DNA from 3 places in the Buttiauxella sp. WJP83 genome. Region 2 is predicted to be linked to each of the others. Evidence: predicted binding sites of a transcription regulator. Region 2 holds the regulator's gene; each other region holds the start of a gene.
The links. The regulator PhoB, encoded in region 2, activates phosphate uptake and scavenging genes when phosphate is short. The targets are predictions, from matches to a motif close to CTGTCATAAAACTGNCNNAT.
Positions count from the first base shown of each region.

Region 1 (7,930 bases), 260 kb from region 2:
GCCCAGCAAACTGCGGATCCTGCATTTTCACCGACAACACGTAGGCGCAACGTTCCCAGATATCTTCTGCGGAGAGTTTCACGCCGCGCGGCAGAATGTTGCGGTACTCGCAAAATTCACGCATCGCATCAAGCAACCCCTGACGCAGACCATTGACGTGGGTACCGCCTTGCATGGTTGGGATCAGGTTAACGTAGCTTTCTGTCAGCAGTTCACCGCCTTCTGGCAGCCATAACAGCGCCCAGTCAACTTGCTCAACCTCACCCGCGTAGTTTCCAACAAAGGGTGATTCCGGCAGTGTAGCCAGGCCGTTTACCGCTTCGCTCAAATAATCTTGCAGGCCATCCTGATAACACCAGCGCTGCTCGGTATTGTTCACTTTGTCAGTAAAAGTGATTTCAACACCCGGGCATAAAACCGCTTTGGCTTTCAGCAAATGGCTTAAACGAGAAACGGAAAAACGTGGGCTGTCGAAGAACGAAGCGTCAGGCCAGAAGTGAACGCTGGTGCCGGTATTACGTTTGCCACAGGTCCCGACGACTGCCAGTTCCTGTACTTTATCGCCGTTTTCAAACGCGATGCTGTAAACCTGCGAATCACGGCGAACCGTCACTTCAACACGTTTTGACAAGGCGTTGACGACCGAAATACCCACGCCGTGCAAGCCACCAGAGAACTGGTAGTTTTTGTTGGAGAATTTACCGCCCGCGTGCAGACGACAAAGAATGAGTTCGACAGCCGGAACGCCCTCTTCCGGATGGATATCAACCGGCATGCCGCGCCCGTCATCAATGACTTCTAATGACTGATCGGCATGGAGAATAACATCAACACGCTTCGCATGGCCTGCCAGCGCCTCATCCACGCTGTTATCAATGACTTCCTGGCCCAAATGGTTTGGACGGGTGGTGTCTGTGTACATCCCGGGACGGCGGCGAACAGGCTCAAGCCCGGTGAGTACCTCAATGGCATCGGCGTTATAACTGGATTGCGTCATGGTTTATTCGTTCAGATTGCGAAACAGGAATTCGACATCAGGCCTTAATGCAGGCCAAGGAAGTCGACGATCTGTGTGAAATAATCTTCGAAGCCTACAAAGGCGTGATTGCCACCGGACTCTACCGTCTGCCGACAGGGGGTGTAGTACGCCACTGCCTGGCGGTAATCAAGCACTTCGTCACCCGTTTGTTGTAACAACCAGATGAGATCTGGCGATTCTAACGGGTCAACTTGCATGACTTTAAGATCGTAAATATGGCGTGACTCTAGCACATATTGCTGCCCGGTGTAGGGGTTCTCGTTCTGGCCAAGATAATCGACGAGCAATTCAAAAGGCCGTACCGCTGGGTTTACAACGACCGCCGGTAGCGTAAAACATTGCGACAACCAGGTGGCGTAATAACCCCCTAAAGAGGAGCCCACAATTCCCAACGGTTCACCGCCATGCTTGAGTACCAGCGACTCCAGCAACTCTGCCGCATCGGCAGGATACGGCGGGAGTTCCGGGATAATCATATTGATATGCGGATGATTCTGCGCAAGCCAAGCCTGAAGGCTGGTGGCCTTAGCGGAACGCGGCGAACTATTAAAACCGTGTAAGTAAAGTAGCGTTGACATCAATACCCTTCTGAAGCGGTATCTGGGTTGAACACCGCACCTTTCAGGCGGCAAACCTCAGTGGTGACTTCGCCATTGGGATGGAGTTCCAGCCAACGCCAGCCTGGCTCAATGGTGTCGAGAGTGAAGTTGGAGCAATGCGGCTTAAATTGCACACATGTGGACGGTGTTGCCAGCATTCGTCTGCCGTTCCAGTCCAGATCCAACTCCTGATGAATATGACCACACACCAGCGTTTTCACTTTCGGGAATTTTTGCAAAACGTCATCCAGCTCTGCGGCATTGCGCAGGCTATGTTGGTCCAGCCAACTACAACCCGCGGGTACAGGGTGATGATGCAACAGTAATAGCGTATGCCGTTCAGGCGCACCGGCGAGCTTACGCTCCAGCCAGTCGAGCTGATAGTCGCTCAGTTCACCATGTGGGACGCCAAAGACCTGGCTGTCGAGCAGTAATATTTGCCAGTTGTCTCCGAGGAAAACTTGTTTGGCCGGGGAGATCCCCGCTTCAAGCAACGAGCTAAACATCGCAGGTTGGAAATCGTGATTGCCTGGCAGCCAAACGCAAGGCGCAGGAATCTCCGCAATGCCCTCAACAAAATGTTGGTAGGCCTGCGCACTGTGGTCCTGGGCGAGATCCCCAGTTGCAACGATAAGGTCATACTGACGCTGCTCGGCGAGGATGGCGGCAATAACAGCCTGATAGCTCATCCAGGTATTGATACCAAGCAGCGTTTCGTTCTTTCCAGAGAACAGGTGGGTATCTGTAATTTGCAAGATCCTGATCTGGCCCCCACCGGCCACAGGAAGATTTAACAGGCTTTCCAAATGGTGTCCTTAGGTTTCACCCTCACTAACAAACCGGAACCGCCATCGCTCCATGCGCCAAACAATATCGCAGCCAATCGGCTAGAAACTGATTAATTTGATGCTTTTCGTCACGTTGATGCAACTTTTTATTAGGATAATCATATCGTGCTTTGAAACGAAAGATCTGCTGACTTGAACACACTTCCGCGACCATGGCGTCATGATAAAGCCTGACCGACATCGATGGTAGGCTCCAGTAGCTGATCGCCGGGACAGTTTGTTCGATTTGTACAAGTGTGGTGTAACGAGTCGACTCAAGGATAGAGAGTCGATATTGAGCGCTAGTGACCTGATAAGTGACTTTTTCGCCCACTTCGTCATTACGAGGAAGCAGGCGTCGTAGTTGGGCGAAATTGGTTTCGCACAGACGCATCATTTCAGGGAAGTCAGGTGTATAGCGCTTCATGTTTAGTTGTTCCACTCTTCTCTTAATTTCTCATGATGCAATTGCAGCCAAAGCATTGCGATGACTGAAGCCGCGTTGTCGATTTTCCCTTCTTCTACTAACTGATAAGCCCGTTCCCGGCTCACGACATGAACACGAATGTCTTCGTTTTCATCTGCCAGACCATGTATGCCCTTCGCGGTTGTTGCGTCGACTTCCCCAACAAGAATCGATAAACGCTCGCTGGTTCCACCAGGGCTTGCCAGGTAGTTGATGACCGGTTTAGTGCGACCGACAATCACTCCTGCTTCTTCAACGGCTTCGCGGCGAGCAACGTCCTCGACACTCTCACCTTCTTCAATCATCCCCGCAACCAGTTCGAGCAACCACGGGCTGTCGCTGGTGTCATACGCGGCAATTCGAATCTGTTCGATTAAGACGACTTCATCTCGCACAGGGTCATAGGGTAGCAGTACTGCAGCGTGCCCGCGTTCTAAAATTTCGCGACAAACCTCACCACTCATTTCGCCATTAAACAAGCGATGGCGGAATCGATAAAGATCCAGCGAAAAAAAACCACTATAAAGTGTTTCCCGTGCAATAATTTCAACATCGTTTTTGGCTAATGTGACGAGTTGATCGTTTTGCTTAGTCATAATGATTTCCTGATTTTAATGGTTATGAAATGGGCAATTTCAAGCCAGTTTGTCTGCCGTTTCATTTCCTATGTGATAGATTGATGAAAATTAAGGGTCAATGGCACATTACGCCAAGCGCCCCTGCTGGCGGACTCTGCTAAAATCGGCGATCATTTCCGGCTCTTGTCAGCGCTAACAAATTATTTCTGCTTCACAACAAGGAATGCAAATGAAGAAACTGCTCCCAATTCTTATCGGTCTGAGCCTAACGGGTTTCAGTGCCATGAGCCAGGCAGAAAACCTGATGCAGGTTTATCAGCAGGCACGTTTAAGCAACCCGGACTTGCGCAAATCCGCTGCTGACCGTGATGCCGCATTCGAAAAAATTAACGAAGCACGTAGCCCGTTACTGCCACAACTCGGCCTTGGTGCTGATTATGAATACACCAATGGTTATAGTGATGCGAATGGCATCGACTCCAAAGCGGCGAGTGCCTCTTTGCAATTGACGCAAACCATTTTTGATATGTCGAAATGGCGTGCATTGACCCTGCAAGAGAAATCAGCAGGTATTCAAGATGTCACTTATCAGACTGATCAACAAACCCTGATTCTGAATACGGCAACAGCCTATTTTAATGTGCTGAGCGCCATTGATGCACTGTCCTTCACAGAAGCACAGAAACAGGCTATTTATCGTCAGTTGGATCAAACCACTCAGCGTTTTAACGTAGGTCTGGTAGCCATTACCGACGTACAGAACGCCCGTGCGCAATACGATAACGTATTGGCAAACGAAGTCACTGCACGAAACAATCTGGATAACGCGGTAGAAACGCTGCGCCAGGTGACGGGCAATTACTATCCGTCTTTGGCATCGCTGAATGTTGACGGCTTCAAAACCAACAAGCCTGATGGCGTGAATAATCTGCTGAAAGAAGCAGAAAAACGTAACCTGGCATTGTTGCAAGCACGCTTGTCTCAGGACCTGGCTCGCGAGCAAATTCGCTTCGCAGAAACTGGCCACATGCCAACCGTAGGTTTGACTGCATCGACGGGTGTTTCCAATACCACCTACAGCGGTTCTAAAACCAATAGCTCTCAGTACGATGACAGCGATATGGGCCAGAATAAAATCGGCCTGAACTTCTCCTTGCCGTTGTACACCGGTGGTTCGGTGAACTCTCAGGTGAAACAAGCGCAATACAACTTTGTTGGCGCGAGTGAGCAGCTTGAAAGTGCGCATCGTAGCGTAGTGCAAACCGTCCGCTCTTCGTTTAACAACGTGAATGCGTCAATCAGTACCATCAACGCCTATAAACAAGCGGTTGTGTCTGCACAAAGCTCTTTAGATGCAATGGAAGCGGGCTATTCCGTTGGTACTCGTACCATCGTTGATGTGTTGGATGCGACCACGACTCTGTACAACGCTAAACAACAGCTCTCCAGCGCTCGTTATAACTACCTGATCAACCAGCTGAATATTAAGTCAGCACTGGGTACGCTTAACGAACAGGATCTTGTTGCGTTGAATGCAACTCTGGGTAAACCCGTATCAACGACTGCAGACAATGTCGCTCCAGAAACGCCAGACCAGAATGCTCGTGCAGATGGTTATTCAGCGGATACCGAAGCAACAACTGCTACTGCAACACCTGCTAAAGCGACTCCAGCTTCAGCGACCAGCAGCAAATCAGCTAACCCGTTCAGTAACTGATGACATTATTTGGGGGCGTGACTCTACGCCCCCATCACAACTTGAGCCATTTAACGTAAGGCAACGTAAAGATCGCCCTCCTGGTGCCCGTCATCGCTTTAATTTCAACCATTCATCCCCTATTCTAAGCACAATATTAGCTTCATTCCTTTGGGCTCAGGACAGATAAATGAAACGGACAAAAACCATAAACCACGCATCGTTCCGCAAAAGCTGGAACGCCCGCCATTTGACGCCGGTTGCATTGGCGGTTACCGCTGTGTTTATGCTTGCCGGTTGCGAACAAAATGACGAAACAGTCTCTATGTATCAAAACGCAGATGACTGTTCTCAAGCCAACCCAGGCAAAAGTGCCGAATGTACGACTTCCTTCAACAACGCGCTGAAAGAAGCAGAACGTACTGCGCCTAAATATGCATCGCGTGAAGAATGTATTGCTGAATTTGGTGAAGGCCAATGTCAGCAAGCGCCTGCTCAAGCCAATATGGCAGGTGAACAAGCTCAGGCTCAACCTCAACAAAGCGGCAGCTTCTGGATGCCATTGATGGCCGGTTACATGATGGGCCGACTGATGGGCGGCGGCGCAGGCTTTGCGCAGCAACCTCTGTTTACCTCAAAGAATCCATCAAGCCCTGCTTACGGTAAATATGCCGATGCCAGCGGTAAGAGCTACGGCGCAGCCACACCAGGCCGCACAACAACCGTGCCGAAAACAGCTATGGCACCTAAACCTGCGACCACCAGCACGGTGACACGCGGCGGTTTCGGTGACTCTGTCGCTAAACAATCGACTATGCAGCGCAGCAACAGCGCAACAGGTTCTTCTCGTTCCATGGGTGGCTAATAAATTATGGAAAGAATTGCGATTACTGAGCGCCCGGATTGGCGCGAGAAAGCCACAGAATACGGTTTCAATTTTCACACCATGTATGGCGAGCCTTACTGGTGTGAAGACGCTTATTACAAGCTAACGCTTCCACAGGTTGAGCGGCTGGAAGAAGTCACTGCTGAATTGCATCAGATGTGCCTGAAGGTTGTAGAAAAAGTGGTGAGCAGTGATGAGCTGTTAGCTAAATTTCGCATTCCTAAACACACCTGGGAATTTGTGCGTCAATCATGGCGTACCCAGCAGCCGTCGCTTTACTCACGCCTGGATATTGCATGGGATGGCGTTGGCGAACCAAAGTTGCTGGAAAACAATGCCGACACGCCAACCTCTTTATATGAAGCCGCGTTCTTCCAGTGGATTTGGCTCGAAGATCAGATCCAGTCTGGAAATCTGCCAGCAGAAAGCGACCAGTTCAACAGCCTTCAAGAGAAGATCATCGAACGTTTTGCCGAGCTGAAGCAGCAACACGGTTTCAACCTGGTGCATTTCGCTTGCTGTCAGGATACGGAAGAAGATCGTGGTACGGTTCAGTATCTACAGGATTGTGCCGCAGAAGCAGAAGTGGCCAGCGAGTTCGTATACATGGAAGATATCGGTCTGGGCGAGAAAGGCCAGTTTACCGATCTGCAGGATCAGGTGATAAGCAACCTGTTCAAACTGTACCCGTGGGAATTCATGCTGCGTGAGATGTTCTCCACCAAGCTGGAAGATGCTGGCGTACGTTGGCTGGAACCGGCCTGGAAAAGTATCATTTCAAACAAAGCGTTGCTGCCAATGCTGTGGGAAATGTTCCCGGATCATCCAAACTTGCTGCCTGCTTATTTCGCCGAAGATAGCTATCCGCCGATGGATAAGTATGTCGTGAAGCCAATCTTCTCGCGCGAAGGTGCGAATGTGAAGATCATCGAAAACGGCCAGGAAATTGCGCGTGTCGATGGCCCTTACGGTGAAGAAGGCATGATCGTCCAACAGTTCTATCCACTGCCAAAATTTGGTGACAGCTACGTGGTGCTCGGAAGCTGGCTTATCAACGATCAACCGGCAGGCATTGGTATTCGTGAGGATCGTGAATTAATCACCCAGGATCTTTCGCGTTTCTATCCGCATGTGTTTGTAGAGTAATCGTTTCTCCTTCTCCTTCTCCTGGGGGAGAAGGTTGGGATGAGGGCGAATTGATGTCGAATCCCCCTCACCCTGGCCCTCTCCCTGAGGGAGAGGGGAAAAATAATAATTAACCGATTTGCACCGAAAGCATACTCAACGATCCCATTTCTATGCCATCTACTGGCAACGTAATTGGTTCCTTACCGTCCCACGCCCCCAAAACATACAGCAACGGCAGATAGTGATCCGGCGTTGGGTTAGATAACGAGCCGCCTTCGTGTTGTAAATAGTTTACCAGCGGGTGATCTGCAACCGGCCCAAGCCATGTGAGATTGTCTTTAACGTATTGGTTAAACGACTCAGCCCATGGATATGGCGTGTTTTCACCGTGCCAGCGGGCGGTACGCAGGTTATGGACCACATTGCCGCTGGCAATCAGCATGATGCCTTGATCGCGCAATGCAGCAAGCTTACGCCCTATTTCAAAATGCCAGGCTGCCGGTTTGGTGCTATCGATACTGAGCTGTACCATTGGGATGTCAGCATTCGGGTACATTTTGATCAATACGCCCCAGGAGCCATGGTCAAATCCCCAGGCTTCTTTATCTTGCATCACCGGAACAGGTGCCAGCAGATCAACCAATTGCTGAGCCAGTTCAGGCGAACCCGGTGCCGGATAATGGGTATCGTAAAGTGCCTGCGGGAAACCAC
Region 1 covers NZ_CP110080.1:3,954,625-3,962,554, forward strand. Annotated here, with positions in the region: gene parE (DNA topoisomerase IV subunit B) at 1-997, opposite strand, end outside; gene yqiA (esterase YqiA) at 1,042-1,617, opposite strand; gene cpdA (3',5'-cyclic-AMP phosphodiesterase) at 1,617-2,444, opposite strand; gene OH773_RS18285 (DUF1249 family protein) at 2,470-2,892, opposite strand; gene nudF (ADP-ribose diphosphatase) at 2,895-3,527, opposite strand; gene tolC (outer membrane channel protein TolC) at 3,739-5,226, shown strand; gene OH773_RS18300 (DUF1190 family protein) at 5,396-6,070, shown strand; gene OH773_RS18305 (glutathionylspermidine synthase family protein) at 6,077-7,237, shown strand; gene ygiD (4,5-DOPA dioxygenase extradiol) at 7,347-7,930, opposite strand, start outside.
Region 1: nudF (ADP-ribose diphosphatase) is a predicted target of PhoB. The motif match lies at 3,598-3,617, and genes of this name have one in related genera.

Region 2 (7,930 bases):
TGGCAGTTCACCCGTGCCGACCAGTGGCGCAATCCCCACTTCGAAGGAAACGGTAGCCGTACGCGGTGTCGCAAACAGCGGGCCAACAGCCAGGTAGCAAATCGTCGCCAACAGCACACCGGCACGACGGCCAATCGGTGAGCTCAGGCTATCAATGCCACCGCCTACACGAGCAATGGCGACGATAGTCAGAACCGGGAGACCGACTGCGGTCACCAGGAAGCCTAGTGACGCTATCCAGACGTGTTCACCCGCCTGTAACCCCACCATGGGTGGAAAAATGATATTGCCTGCACCGACAAACAACGCAAAGGTCATAAAGCCCAGCGCGAGGATGTCTCGAGATTTCAAATGATGGGTCATAAATATTTGCAGCCTGTGGATGTGTGGTGTTGAAAGTATTCAAATTTTTATGCCACTAACTCGGCATAAAAGCGGTGATCGGTGGAGACGACAGCGAAAAATCCTTTCCGGGATCGGTGGCGAAGAATAGTTGTTTGAATTACCACTCAAATCCAGTCGGTCTACTAATCACAGGGGCGCAATTAAAACGCTTATAGCGTATGAAGGCAAGAAGGGATCCTAAAACCAGATTGATCTCCTTAAATTAGACTTAAAGTCAGTATATTTGTTTATCCGTTAGAAAGTAGTATGGTTTATTGTGTGGTTAAATTATAACCGATTAAGCGTTTTTGATTTACAAGTGAACAAAAAAAACACAGGCCAGTATACTGGCCTGTGTTTTTTTTGACACAGAAGCATTCAGCTACTCTGTCTGCACTTCTTTTTCGCTAACGATTAACCGCTCAGGCAGCACAAAGGAAAATGTCGAACCTTTGCCCGGCTGGCTTTCGATATTCAGACGCGCATCGTGATGGCTTAAAGCATGTTTCACTATTGCCAGTCCCAACCCACTACCGCCGGTTTGCCGCGAACGCGCCTTATCCACGCGATAGAAGCGCTCGGTGAGGCGTGGAATATGTTCCGCTGAAATACCCGGCCCGCTGTCCGTCACGCTAAAGCACGCGCCGCCTGCCACCCGCTTCCAGCCCACTGTAATGTGCGTCCCTTCCGGCGTATGGTTTACCGCGTTATACACCAGGTTTGAAATCGCGCTACGCAGCTGTTCATCGTTACCGAACACTTTTAGCGAGGGATCAATATCGAATTGCAGTGTCTGTCTTTGCTGGCTGAGAGTTTGCGCTTCTCTCTCTACCACCCGCAACATCAGTGGCACATCAATCTTTTCATTGAGTACCATGGCCGGAGCCGCTTCGATTTTTGACAGCGTCAAAAGTTGTTTCACTAACCCTTCCATGCGCGAAGTTTGCTCGCGCATGGTGCCAAGCGCTTTCTCACGCAGCGGCCCTTCAAGCGCTTGATCCTGCATCATCTCCAGATAACCTTGCAGCACCGTTAACGGTGTACGAAGTTCATGGCTTACGTTGGCAAAGAAGTTACGTCGCGCCCCTTCTAGTTGGTGCATCTGAGTGACATCGCGCGCGACCAGCAGCCACTGTTCGTCGCTGTAAGGCATAACACGAAATTCAAGATGACGACCATTGTTGAGCACCAGCGTCAATGGCCGGGAGAAATCTTTTTGCGTCAAATAGCGGGTAAATTCCGGATAACGCAGCAGGTTTAGGATGTTCTGCCCATTATCATCCGGCCAGCGTAGCCCCAGCAGTTGTTGAGCCAGTCCGTTACACCAAAAAATTGTCCCTTCTTCCGTCGTCAGTACGACGGCATCTGGCAATGATTCCGCACCGCTACGAAAGCGTTTGATCAAATTGCCTAGCTCTTTGCGACGCTTTTTATTGCGTAACTGCATTTGGTGAAGGCCGTATAACAACGGATCCCAACTTCCGCGACCGGGAGGAGGCGTCATGCTGCGATCCACCCACAGCCACCACGACAAACGCAGCAAATTCCAGAAATGCCAAACCAGCAGTCCAGTGACTGCCAGTAATAAAAACCAAGGTAAATAGCCAAAAATCAGGCCCAAAATGATGGCGGGTATACAACAGAGCACCAGCTCCATCACCAGCCTTTTCCATGACAACCGTTCCAGCACGCGTCACTCTCCTGCTAAGGGGTTAAAAGCGGGTTGAGAACCGATAACCCGTACCGCGTACTGTTTGTACCATTCTGTCATGTCCACTGTGTTCGAGCGCTTTGCGTAACCGCCGGATATGGACGTCCACAGTTCGGTCTTCGACATAAACATTGGTGCCCCATACATGATTAAGCAACTGTTCACGGCTATAGACCCGTTCCGGGTGCGTCATAAAGAAGTGTAACAACTTAAATTCCGTCGGGCCCATATCCAAAGGATTTTCACCGGTCATCACGCGATGTGACGACGGGTCAAGGCTTAGCCCGTGCATTTCAATCACCTCTTCCACCGCCATTGGGGAGATTCGGCGCATGACAGCTTTAATACGAGCTACCAACTCCTTGGGTGAAAACGGTTTGGTAATGTAGTCATCGGCCCCGACTTCAAGGCCACGCACGCGATCTTCTTCTTCACCGCGCGCCGTCAGCATCATCACGGGGATTTCACGCGTCAATGCCTCACGTTTCAAATGCTTGATAAACTGAATACCTGAGCCGCCTGGTAACATCCAGTCCAGTAAAATCAGGTCCGGGAAAGGTTCAATAAGCAGATTCACTGCACTGTCATAATCTTCCGCTTCTACAGGCTGAAAACCGTTTTGCTCGAGCACAAAACTCACCATCTCACGGATTGGAGCTTCATCTTCTACGACTAAAATACGCTTCGCCATGATTCGCCCTGCTAAAGGAAGATACCCAAAGGTGTAATTGTTGTTTCAATGCGGCGCCATTATGCGTCAGATTTATGACAGATTTATGAAATACATGACTGTTTGATGACTCATCATTTTGATTTATGACACAGACAGATATGACGTTTTTCGCCTCACCCCTTTATAATCGAGACTTCGCTTTTAAGCCACTGGATAGGTTATGCGCATTATTCACACATCAGACTGGCATCTTGGTCAAAATTTTTATACCAAAAGCCGCGGTCCAGAGCACCAGGCATTTCTTGAATGGTTGCTCAATACCGCAGTCGTTCATGATGTGGATGCGATTATTGTCGCAGGGGATATTTTCGATACTGGCTCGCCGCCGAGCTACGCCCGTGAACTGTATAACCGATTTGTGGTGCAGCTTCAGGCAACCGGATGTTCCCTGGTGGTTCTGGCGGGGAATCACGATTCTGTTGCAACACTTAACGAATCGCGAGAATTAATGGCGTGCCTTAACACTTATGTCATCGCCAGCGCCCGTCACGATGCCAGCCAACAAGCTATGGTGCTCAATAAGAAAGATGGCAAGCCGGGGGCAATTCTGTGCCCCATCCCCTTTCTGCGTCCACGCGATATTCAAAACAGCCAGGCGGGTTTATCCGGCCACGAAAAGCAGCGTTCATTAATGGAGTCCATTAGCGAACATTATCAGCAGTGTTTCCGCGCGGCGTGTGATTTACGTGCGGATGCGAAGCTGCCGATTATCGCCACCGGGCATTTAACCACGGTGGGTGTGACGAAAACGGATGCGGTGCGCGACATTTATATTGGCACGCTAGACGCCTTCCCGGCGCAGCATTTCCCGCATGCGGATTACATCGCCCTGGGACATATTCATCGCGCACAATTAATTGGTGGCACCGAACATATCCGCTACAGCGGCTCGCCAATACCGTTGAGTTTTGACGAAACCGGTAAGGTCAAAAGCGTTTATCTGGTTGAGTTTGCAGAAGGTAAATTGAGTGAGGTTACCCCACTTCCGGTCCCTGTTAGCCAGCCTTTAGCGGTGATCAAAGGTTCATTGGGCGAAATTGAACAGCAGCTTGCTCAATGGCGCGATGCCCCCGCAGACCCCAAAGTCTGGTTGGACATCGAAATCGCCACCGACGAATATCTGCATGATATGCAGCGCCATATTCAGCAACTGACTGAAACACTGCCAGTTGAAGTCGTTTTGCTGCGCCGTAGCCGTGAGCAGCGCGAGCGTGTCATTGCTCAACAACACAAAGAAACACTGAGCGAACTGACGGTAGAAGATGTTTTTGAGCGCCGTCTGGTTCAGGAAGAGACGACAGAGGAACGCGCACAGCGTTTACGCACTCTATTTGCCCAAACCGTGGCAAGTCTGCATGACGCGGAGGAACAGGCATGAAAATCCTCAGCCTGCGGTTAAAAAATCTAAACTCCCTGAAAGGGGAATGGAAAATTGATTTCACCCGCGAGCCTTTCGCCAGCAATGGTTTGTTCGCAATAACCGGGCCGACAGGGGCCGGAAAAACAACACTGCTGGATGCTATCTGCCTCGCGCTTTATCACAAAACTCCGCGTCTCAACACGGTCTCACAATCACAAAATGATCTCATGACCCGCGACACTGCCGAATGTCTGGCGGAAGTGGAGTTTGAAGTCAAAGGCACAGCCTACCGCGCATTCTGGAGCCAAAATCGGGCGCGCAACGCAGCAAACGGTAATCTTCAAGCTCCACGCGTTGAGCTTGCGGAAGTGGCAAGCGGCAAAATCATCGCTGATAAAGTAAAAGATAAGCTCGATGTCACCGCCAAATTAACCGGTCTCGATTACGACCGCTTTACCCGCTCAATGATGCTCTCGCAGGGCCAGTTTGCGGCGTTTTTAAATGCCGATGCCAATGACCGCGCGTCCTTGCTTGAAGAGCTTACCGGAACGGAGATTTACGGCGCTGTTTCTGCGGCGGTATTTGAAAATCATAAAAATGTACGCAGCCAACTTGAGAACTTACAAGCGCAGGCGGCAGGTGTTGCGCTGTTAAGCGATGAGCAGCACCAGCAGCTTTCTGCCAGTTTGCAATTACTTACTCTTGAAGAAAAAAATCGTCTTACGGAGCAGCAAACGCTTCAGCTCCATCAGAAGTGGCTGAGTCAACTCAACCAGTTGACTCAACACCACGCGCATTCAGAAGCAGCGTTGAATACGGCCGCTCGCGCTATTGAGGAAGCGGCACCGCAACTCGAAAAGCTGATGCGAGCTCAACCTGCAGAAAAATTGCGCCCTGACTGGCAGCGCCTGCAAGAACTGAAAACTACGCTGAAAAATACCCGCATTCAGACGGAAGAAGTGAATACTCGCTTACGTCAGGCGACAGTGCGCCGCCAGCAGACGCGACTAGCTGCCGCAAGCCAGGCTGCAAAATTGGCGCATGAAAGTACCGAACTGCAACAATGGCTGAAAACACACGACAGCTATCGCTTGTGGGGTGCTGAACTCACAGGCTGGCGCATGGCCTTCAGCCAACAGCAAAATGAGGCAAAAAAGCTTCAAGACTTTCAGCGTGACATCGAAGCCCTTCAGAAAAAGCTCGAATTACTGCCAGCAGTTGAGCTTGCACTCAGTGCAGATGAAGTGAGCACGCACTTACAAGAAACGATTTCAGCACGCCCTTTGCGCCAGCAGCTTGCGACCATACAACCGCAACTTTCCTCATTGCTAAAACGCAAAACACAGCAGCAACAGGATATTACCGCGCTTGAAAAGCAGATAACCCAGTGCGATGCGGAGCTGGCACTTAAACGCCAGCAATACAAAGAACGACGCCAGCACGAAAGTGACCTGGAAAAAGTGTGCGAGCTGGAAAGCCGTATTGTCAGCCTCGAAGCAGAACGCGCCCGTCTGCAACCTGAGCAACCTTGCCCGTTGTGCGGTTCGACGCAACATCCGGCGGTTGCTGACTACCAGGCCATCCAACCAGGGGAAAATCAGCAGCGGCTGGCGGTACTTAAGCGCGAAGTGGCAAGCCTTGCGGAAGCCGGTTTTGCAATGAAAGGCCAACTCGATACGCTGCGTTCACAGCGTGAAAGCATGTTGGCTGCCATTAATACGCTCACTGAAGAAGAAGCCGCTCTGCGTTTGCGCTGGCAGCAATTGTGCTCCCGCCTTCAACTGTCACTGACGCCAGAAGATGACCTCCAGCGGTGGTTGGAAAGCGAAGAACATCGTGAGCAACAACTGCATCAACTTAGCCAACGGATCTTACTGGAAGAACAGCTCACTCAATTGCGGCTTCAGCACCAAAAACTTGCCGCAGAGATAGCGTCCCTACGCGAAACACTGAACGCTGCGCTGGAAAGTGTAGGCCTTCAATATCCGGCCAATGGCGAAGAAAGCAGTTGGCTGGCGGAACGCCAACAGGAATCACAGCGTTGGCAGCAGCACAATGAGCAACTCCCACGCTTGCAACAGCAACTCGACGCACTGGGAAGCCTGCTTAATGCGATGGTTGATGATGGCACTACACCCGCTCCGCTTTCCGAAAGCGAACAAATTTCAGCGCTGCAAAACTGGCATACCCTGCACAATGACTGCATTGCTCTGGAGAGCCAGTGGAAGACACTGCAACAGCAACTGCAACAGGAAGAAAGCCGCGTAGAGCAGGCAAGCGCGCAGTTCCTGACAGCACTGACCACCAGCCCGTTCGCGGATACGGAGTCATTCCAGGCCGCACTACTGGATGAAACAGAACGCCAGCAGCTTGAATTGAAAAAACAACATCTTGAGCAACAGCATCAGCAACAAACCACACTGTATCAGCAGGCTGTAAAGGCGCTGACTGAGCATCAAGCCGCTCGCCCTGCAACGCTTGCTGAAGATGTAGAACTGAGTTCGCTGGAAGAACAACTGACGGTATGCCATCAGCAACTGCGCGAGAACACCACGCAGCAGGGGCAAATTCAGCAACAGCTACGCCACGATGCGGAAAACCGCCAGCGCCAGCAAGGGCTGATGCAGTCCATCGTCGAGTGCCAACAGCAAGTGGAAGACTGGGGCTATCTGAATGCATTAATTGGTTCGAAGGAAGGCGATAAATTCCGTAAGTTTGCCCAGGGCCTGACGCTCGATAATCTGGTGTGGCTGGCGAACAACCAACTCAACCGTTTACACGGGCGTTATTTGCTGCAACGCAAAGATAGCGAAGCGCTGGAGCTGCAAGTCGTGGATACATGGCAGGCTGACGCGGTGCGCGATACACGCACGCTTTCAGGTGGTGAGAGTTTCCTGGTGAGCCTCGCGCTGGCACTGGCGCTGTCGGACCTGGTGAGCCATAAAACGCGCATCGATTCGCTGTTTCTTGATGAAGGTTTTGGCACGCTGGATGCGGAGACACTGGATACCGCGCTGGATGCACTGGACACCCTGAATGCCAGCGGCAAAACCATCGGCGTGATAAGCCATGTCGAAGCGATGAAAGAGCGGATTCCGGTACAGATTAAAGTGAAGAAGATTAACGGGTTGGGCGTGAGTCGGTTAGCGAAGGAATTCGCTGTCGAGTAATGCGGCCCTCACCCCAGCCCTCTCCCCCAGGAGAGGGAGGAAAGCAAACCTGGACTATCCCCTCTCCCTCAGGGAGAGGGTCAGGGTGAGGGGAAATTACTTCTCAAGCGGCCACAACCACGCCGCACCACGCACGCCGCTGGAATCGCCGTGCACCGCTTTGCGAATTGGGGTTTCAAACTCGCCACCAAACACCCACGGTTTCACCAGCTGCGGCACCGTTTTATAAAGACGTTCGTTGTTGCTCATCCCGCCACCCAACACGATAACATCCGGATCCAGAATGTTGACGATATGGGCCAGCGATTTAGCAAGACGCATTTCATAGCGCGCGATCGCCAGTTCGGCTACCGGATCTTGTCGATCGACAAGATGCATGATCTCATTACCTTTCAACGGTTTTCCGCTCAGGCGATAGTAGTCAGTGCCAAAGCCAGTACCGGAAATAAACGTTTCGATACAACCTTGTTTACCGCAGTAGCAAGGCACTTCTTCACGAAAACGGAGTTCATCTTCGTCCATCCACGGCAATGGGTTATGCCCCCACTCGCCCGCCGTCCCGTTGCCGCCAA
Region 2 covers NZ_CP110080.1:3,690,873-3,698,802, forward strand. Annotated here, with positions in the region: gene brnQ (branched-chain amino acid transporter carrier protein BrnQ) at 1-363, opposite strand, end outside; gene phoR (phosphate regulon sensor histidine kinase PhoR) at 767-2,074, opposite strand; gene phoB (phosphate response regulator transcription factor PhoB) at 2,097-2,786, opposite strand; gene sbcD (exonuclease subunit SbcD) at 2,989-4,206, shown strand; gene sbcC (exonuclease subunit SbcC) at 4,203-7,358, shown strand; gene mak (fructokinase) at 7,455-7,930, opposite strand, start outside.

Region 3 (7,930 bases), 140 kb from region 2:
GAATCTTCTCGTTCGGTAGTTTTTTTCTGTCGATATTATTCAGCGCATCTATTTGCATTTGAATATACCTACCAGGAAACACGATGAAAAAACTAACTCTTATTACACTGGCCGTTCTACTGGCGGGGTGCAGCGCCAACAGCGTGAACTCACAGGCTCAACACGTGCGCGTAACCAACAACGAGCCAGGTAAGGAGTGTAAATTCCTCGGCGATGTTACCGGCAGCCAGGGGAATTTCGTGACCGGCGGCTGGACATCAAACAGTAACCTGGAAACCGGCGCGCGCAATGACCTGAAAAACCAGGCGGCTAATATGGGTGGCAACGTGGTGTCTATTTTGACTCAGCGTGCAGGCCAGACCGGCAGCGCCTATAACGGCTCCGGCAGCAGCGAGCAAACTAACGTAACGCTGACCGGGAATGTGTATCGCTGCCCTGAGTGATGCGTCTGTGCTTAGCGAAGCAGGCAGCCCTCTCCCATGCGGGGTAACCGTTTTTCCCCTTCTCCAGGGGGAGAAGGCCGGGATGAGGGCCGTTTTATTCTATGCCGCTGGCACCACTTTAATATCTTCCATTCCAATCCCCAGCTTGCGCGGTTCATGGCCCAGAATATTGCCTTCATTAGATAACTGAGGCTGTGGCGGAATAATTTCCACCAGACTACTGCGCTCAGGATTATCAAAATGCAGCGTAGTGGTACTGAGTTCTTCGCCAAGTGTTAACGTCTGCTGCTGGCTTCCCACTTTTACCGGCACCGGCTGGCCGATATTTGGCCCAAATGCTTTAGCTGTAATGACCAGATCAAATTTCTCCGGCAACGGCTCGGCATATTCGATTTTCACTGCCGGTGCCAGATTGGCATTTGACCAGCGCCCCCAATTTTCAGGACGGGAAATCCCGGTAAACGCTTTCACGTTTTGCGGAGCGCCGGGGATATTGAAAATAAAGCTATCGGCCTGGTAGCGAATCGCGTTTTCATCCAGTTTCAGCAGTGCCACAGTATTTTTAAAACGCGCTTTGTCGGTAGCTTGCTGGGTAAATTGCACCGCATGTTGTTCCTGCGGTTGTTCAATTAAACGCACTGTCGGCTGTCCGCCCATTTGCCCCTGGGCAACACACAGACCGGTGGAAAGTGCCAGTTTGGGTTCCCACAAACGCGCCATTTTGAAGCAGCGGTCGGCCCAAATAAATTTGTCGTTTTCTTTAAAATCAGCCAGTTGGTAGCGCAGCGGTGCAGAGTATTCGCTTTCCGGTAATGGCTCGATTTTCTTATCCAGAATACGCAGCAGCAATGGCATTTTAAAATGCGCCCCAGAATAGCTGAAGGTATTTTTCTGCTGGTTAATCTCATATTGGGTGATGGTTTTCGGGAAATTCCACAGATCAATGACGTCAGGTTTCCACGCCATCACCTTTTCTTTTACGTTAAGAAATACGGCGGCTATCGACTGCCCGGACAAACTGCTGCGCCCTAAGCCAAGATAATTATCGCCCCCCAGAACATCCAGCACTGTTGCTCCGTTATCCAGAGTACTGCGTTTTACCGGCACCAGGTCCGCCTGCGGTTTATCACCACGAAGAATAAAGAACAGGTTATTTCTATCGTGCTGGTTAAGGTATTTGTAGGCGGTGTTATTCATGGCGAGATGATCAGAAGAAACGACAATCACGGTATTTTTAAAATAGGGTGAAGCTTTTATTTTTTCGATTAACGCGGCGATATGTTCCTGGCTACAGGCTACCGCGCCAAAAGACAGGTTTTGTTTGCCGTCAAAATTGTAACTGCGACGCTTGCACGTTTTTGAAATAAAACCGTCTGGATGGTGCGTATCGACGGTTAACGTAAACAGTGAGAATCGTTTGTTTGCTTTCGACAGTTCAATATACTTTTCATAGACTTCATCCAGCACCGTATCGTCGTAGAAGCCCCAGTTATTGCGGTAGTTTGGGTCGGCAACCATGCTTTTCAGCTCTTGAGCCCCGTACATATAGTCGAAACCATGAGACTGTAAAAAGATATCTTTGCCAGCAAAACGTAAATCTGCGCCCTGCATAAAGTAGTTTTCATAACCCGAGGCTTTCAGTATGTCACCCAGGCAGATATTTTTCGGGAAGAAACTCGACATCGAAGCCGATGAGTTCCCTTCGAACGGCGCAAATAATGGAATACCACATTGTGAGGCGACCATTCCGGCTATGGTGTAATCAGTGCCGGGTAATTGGACGGTATGGCTGAAATCTATTCCTTCATTTTTTAGCCCCGTTAATTCCGGCGCTAAGTCAGGGAAGTATTCCGGCTCCAGATAAGTACGTTCAAGACTTTCGCCATAAATATAAACGAGGTTAAGTTTCGGATTATTAATGGTGCCATGGGGGACTTTGTAATAAACATCGAAATCAGAATCACCCGCGCGAGTTTGTGATGTAACCAGTTCTGTCACCTGGCGAAAAGCAGGTGATGCATCGACCGAGGCCAGCGCCAAAACAATTGCCAGCAGGCTATATCCAAAGTGATGGGGATAGCCTTTACGGCGACGCAGAATCCAGGCCAAACCGCCAAATACGGCGACCAGGACAACAAATACCCCAACGCCAGGAAGAATGTACTTGCCTGTTCCGGCGCCCGTCAGGCTGCTGGTCAGGGTATAAAGCACCGCGTCGTTGATGCCTTCACCGGTGAAGTAGTTGCTGGCGACAAACGTCACGTTCAGGACGATATATAATCCCAAAATAAGCAGGATGACACTAAACCACCAAACGTTACGTCCAGCTTTAACGGCATACACGGCAATGGCTGCGACAAACAACACAATTGAAAACATTTCCGACAACGCCTAACCCTCAAAATGAACCCGCGCCATTGCGCAAAAATGTACATAAAAACGCATGTGCGCTAAATCTAGCTGTGTTGTCACACTCCTGCAATTTCTCTGACATGAAAGTGACATGCATTTCGGAATTGTACGTATCCCGGACGTCATCGACGTGCATGATTAATAGCTGCCAGCTATTAGAACCATCGTTAATACAACGCTTGGGTGGATTGACCCGTTCAGCGCATCAGTGATTTAATCCCGCCGCTGTTATGATTTTTTAAAGTGGAATTGTAACGCGCAACATTAAAAGGCCACTCCGCAAGGGGTGGCTTTTTTTATGCCTGTCGTTTCGATTGGTAGGTATTACTTATCAATTCAATACAACCTACCCATTAGAGCGAAACGCGAAATTTCGTTATCTTTCTCCCATCGCAAAACGGAGGAAGTACAGATGTCTTTAATTAATACAAAAATCAAACCATTCAAAAACAGCGCTTTTAAAAACGGTGAATTCATTGAAGTTACCGAGCAGGACGTAGAAGGCCGCTGGAGCGTTTTCTTCTTCTATCCAGCTGACTTCACTTTTGTATGCCCAACTGAACTGGGCGATGTTGCTGACCATTACGACGAATTCCAGAAACTGGGCGTGGATATTTACTCTGTTTCTACAGACACCCATTTCACCCACAAAGCATGGCACAGCAGCTCTGACACTATTGCAAAAATCAAATACGCGATGATTGGCGACCCAACAGGCACGCTGACCCGTAACTTCGACAACATGCGTGAAGATGAAGGTCTGGCAGACCGCGCAACCTTCGTTGTTGACCCACAGGGCATCATTCAGGCTATCGAAGTGACTGCTGAAGGCATTGGCCGTGACGCATCAGACCTGCTGCGTAAAGTGAAAGCCGCTCAGTATGTGGCATCTCACCCAGGTGAAGTTTGCCCTGCTAAATGGAAAGAAGGCGAAGCGACGCTGTCTCCGTCTTTAGATCTGGTCGGCAAAATTTAAACCGCTTCACATTCAGTAACGCTTATCGGCTGCACTTGCAGCCGATTTTTTCTTGCCATTAGGGAGGCACATCATGCTCGACACCAATATGAAAACCCAACTCAAAGCCTATCTTGAGAAAATAACTAAACCTGTTGAGTTAATAGCAACTCTGGATGGCAGCCCTAAATCTTCAGAAGTCAGTGAATTACTGGCAGAAATCGCCGAGCTTTCTGACAAAGTTTCATTCACCATCAATAACGATTTGCCGGTGCGCAAACCGTCGTTTCTGATTACTAATCCAGGTTCCGATAAAGGCCCGCGTTTTGCAGGTTCGCCACTCGGTCACGAATTTACTTCTCTGGTGCTGGCATTGCTGCAGATCGGGGGACATCCGTCGAAAGAGTCGCAAGATTTGCTTGAGCAGATCCGCGAAATCGATGGCGATTTCCATTTCGAAACTTATTACTCGCTCTCCTGCCACAACTGCCCGGACGTGGTACAAGCGCTGAACCTGATGAGCGTGTTGAACCCGCGCATCAGCCATACAGCAATTGACGGTGGTGTGTTCCAGAATGAAATTCAGGAGCGCAACGTCATGGGCGTGCCAGCGGTATTCCTGAACGGTAAAGAGTTCGGCCAGGGGCGTATGACGCTGGCTGAAATCGTCGGTAAAATTGATACCGGTGCTGAAACACGAGCTGCCGAAGCGCTGAATAAACGTGAAGCCTACGATGTGTTAATTGTCGGCAGCGGCCCAGCAGGTGCGGCAGCAGCGGTTTACTCCGCACGTAAAGGCATTCGCACTGGCCTGATGGGCGAGCGTTTTGGTGGCCAGGTATTAGATACCGTTGATATCGAAAACTACATTTCCGTACCGAAGACTGAAGGCCAAAAACTGGCGGGTGCACTGAAAGCACACGTTGATGATTACGATGTGGATGTTATCGACACGCAAAGTGCCAGCAAACTGATCCCGGCGAAAACCGAAGGTGGTTTGCATCAGATCCAAACTGCGTCTGGCGCAACGCTGAGTGCTCGCAGCATCATCATTGCGACCGGTGCGAAATGGCGCAATATGAATGTTCCAGGCGAAGAACAGTACCGCACCAAAGGCGTGACGTATTGCCCACACTGTGACGGCCCGCTGTTTAAAGGTAAACGCGTGGCGGTGATCGGTGGCGGTAACTCAGGCGTTGAAGCAGCAATCGATCTGGCGGGTATTGTCGAACACGTTACGTTGCTGGAGTTCGCGCCAGAAATGAAAGCTGACCAGGTCTTACAGAATAAAGTTCGCAGCCTGAAAAACGTCGACATCATTTTGAATGCGCAAACGCTGGAAGTGAAAGGCGATGGCGCGAAAGTCACCGGTTTACAGTACAAAGATCGCATTACTGAACACGTTCATGAGATTGAACTGGCGGGGATTTTCGTACAAATCGGCCTGCTGCCAAACACGAACTGGCTGGAAGGCAGCGTTGAGCGCAACCGCATGGGTGAGATTATCATTGATGCGAAATGTGAAACGACCGTGAAGGGCGTATTCGCTGCGGGTGACTGCACTACCGTCCCGTACAAACAAATCATTATCGCGACCGGCGAAGGTGCGAAAGCCTCTCTGAGCGCATTTGATTATTTGATTCGCAATTCATAAAACCGTTTATTGATGACAAAAGCCCATCACTTGATGGGCTTTTTTAATAGTCTTTCGGTAAATGTTTAATCGTTACCAGCTTGCCGCGCTTAATCTCGATGTACTCCCCACGCCGTAATTCACTCAAAATTGCCATAATAGTACTGCGCGCCAGTTGAGTGCGTTCCTGAATATAATCCGCCACATTAATAGTGCTAAGGTGATCAGGTGTCAGTATGTTCAATTCAAGCAACTTACTGCGGATCATGACATAAGCTGTCACTCCCAGCAGATGCTCTTCACGCACGGAATAAACCTGTATAAACCAGGCAAGCAGGCTGGCGACGGTTTGCCATAAATTCTGTTGAGTAAAGATTTTAAAGGCTTGTTCCACCGGAACGACTTGCGCTTTACAGGGTTCTTCAATTTTCAAAAACCAACCGCCACGTGGACGCATGCATTCTGCAATGCCGTAAATCATCTCGCCTCTCGCAGACGAAAGCACTAAACCATCACTGGCACGAATAAACGAAAAATGCCCATCAGTGAACAAATAGAGTGATTTATCATTTTCCTGAACGGCGTTAATTTCTTCATTCGAATGAAAAGCGTGCTCTGTTCCCACGCCAGAAAGTGCCTGCCGTAAAGTGGCCATTTCTTCATAAGGACGAGGGGGATACAGAGAAAGAAGCGGTGTTTCACCACTATTACTGATGGCAGCCATGCACCAACCCTTATCAATTTCTATTACCAATATAGTAGTCGATAAAAAAAAGCGGCTTGCGCCGCTTTCTGTATGACTCACTGAATAAAAATTATTTTCTACGCCAGGTTGTTCCCTGCGGGCCATCTTCCAGCACGATACCCATTTCATTCAGACGGTCACGAGCCTGGTCTGCCAACGCCCAATCTTTCGACTGGCGCGCATCGTTACGCTGTTTGATTAGCGCTTCGATTTCAGCCACTTCGCTGTCATCCGCCTGCACGCTGCTTTGCAGGAAAGCTTCGGGTTCTTGCTCAAGTAAGCCCAGCACGGCTGAAAGCTGACGCAACGCCGCCGCCAGGCCGTTTGCTGCGTTCACATCTTCTGTTTTCAGTCGGTTTACTTCACGCGCCATATCAAACAGCACCGAATAAGCTTCCGGCGTGTTGAAATCATCGTCCATCGCTTCGCGGAAACGGGCTTCAAACGCCTCGCCACCGGCGGGTTGAGCGCTGGCGTCCGTACCACGTAGTGCGGTGTACAAACGTTCCAACGATGTCCGCGCCTGCTTCAGGTTTTCTTCGCTGTAATTCAGTTGGCTGCGATAGTGACCGGACATCAGGAAGTAGCGAATGGTTTCTGCATCGTAATACTTCAACACGTCACGCACAGTGAAGAAGTTGCCCAGTGATTTAGACATTTTCTCACGATCGACCATCACCATCCCGGAGTGCATCCAGGTGTTGACGTACTCACCGCCGTGCGCACAGGTTGACTGTGCAATTTCGTTTTCGTGGTGCGGGAACATCAGGTCTGAACCGCCGCCATGAATATCAAAATGATTGCCAAGCTGTTTGCAGTTCATTGCGGAACATTCAATGTGCCAGCCTGGACGCCCTTCACCCCATGGCGATGACCAGCTTGGTTCGCCCGGTTTAGACATTTTCCACAGCACGAAATCCATCGGATTGCGCTTCACGTTGGCTTCAACTTCCACGCGCGCACCGGCTTGTAATTGCTCTAAATCCTGGCGGGAAAGCTTGCCGTAATCCGCATCGGATTCAACGGAGAACATCACGTCGCCGTTGCTGGCAACATACGCATGATTACGCGCGATAAGCTGTTCAACAATTTCGATGATGTCTGGGATATGTTTTGTCGCGCGCGGCTCGCTGTCGGGGCGCAAAATATTCAGCGCGTCGAAATCGGTGTGCATTTCAGCCACCATACGGTCAACCAGCGCAACAAAATCTTCGCCATTTTCGTTAGCGCGTTTAATAATTTTATCGTCGATATCGGTAATGTTGCGCACGTATTTCAGGTTATAACCGAGATAACGCAGGTAGCGCGCGACGACATCGAAGGCAACAAAAGTACGGCCGTGGCCAATGTGACACAAATCGTAAACGGTGATACCACACACGTACATGCCAACCTCTTGGGCATGAATAGGTTTGAATTCCTCTTTTTGGCGACTCATTGTATTGAAGATTTTTAACATCAGGGGATTCCATCTAAGTGTGTGATTTCAAAATTAGCGTCTATGTTACCTCAAAATTTCACACGGAAGCAGCACGCTTTGCAAGGTGATGATCATGAGCAGTTATGCTATAACAACCACCTTGTGTCACGGCACCGTCTGCCTGAACACTGTCTGACTAATATAGGATACACAGCATGGTTACTTTTCATACTAATCACGGCGATATCGTAATCAAAACTTTTGATGATAAAGCGCCGATTACTGTTAAAAACTTCCTCGATTACTGCCGCGAAGGTTTCTA
Region 3 covers NZ_CP110080.1:3,552,690-3,560,619, forward strand. Annotated here, with positions in the region: gene OH773_RS16445 (DUF4156 domain-containing protein) at 84-443, shown strand; gene opgB (phosphatidylglycerol--membrane-oligosaccharide glycerophosphotransferase) at 543-2,822, opposite strand; gene ahpC (alkyl hydroperoxide reductase subunit C) at 3,268-3,831, shown strand; gene ahpF (alkyl hydroperoxide reductase subunit F) at 3,905-5,464, shown strand; gene OH773_RS16465 (helix-turn-helix domain-containing protein) at 5,508-6,293, opposite strand; gene cysS (cysteine--tRNA ligase) at 6,259-7,647, opposite strand; gene ppiB (peptidylprolyl isomerase B) at 7,824-7,930, shown strand, end outside.
Region 3: opgB (phosphatidylglycerol--membrane-oligosaccharide glycerophosphotransferase) is a predicted target of PhoB. The motif match lies at 2,931-2,950, and genes of this name have one in related genera.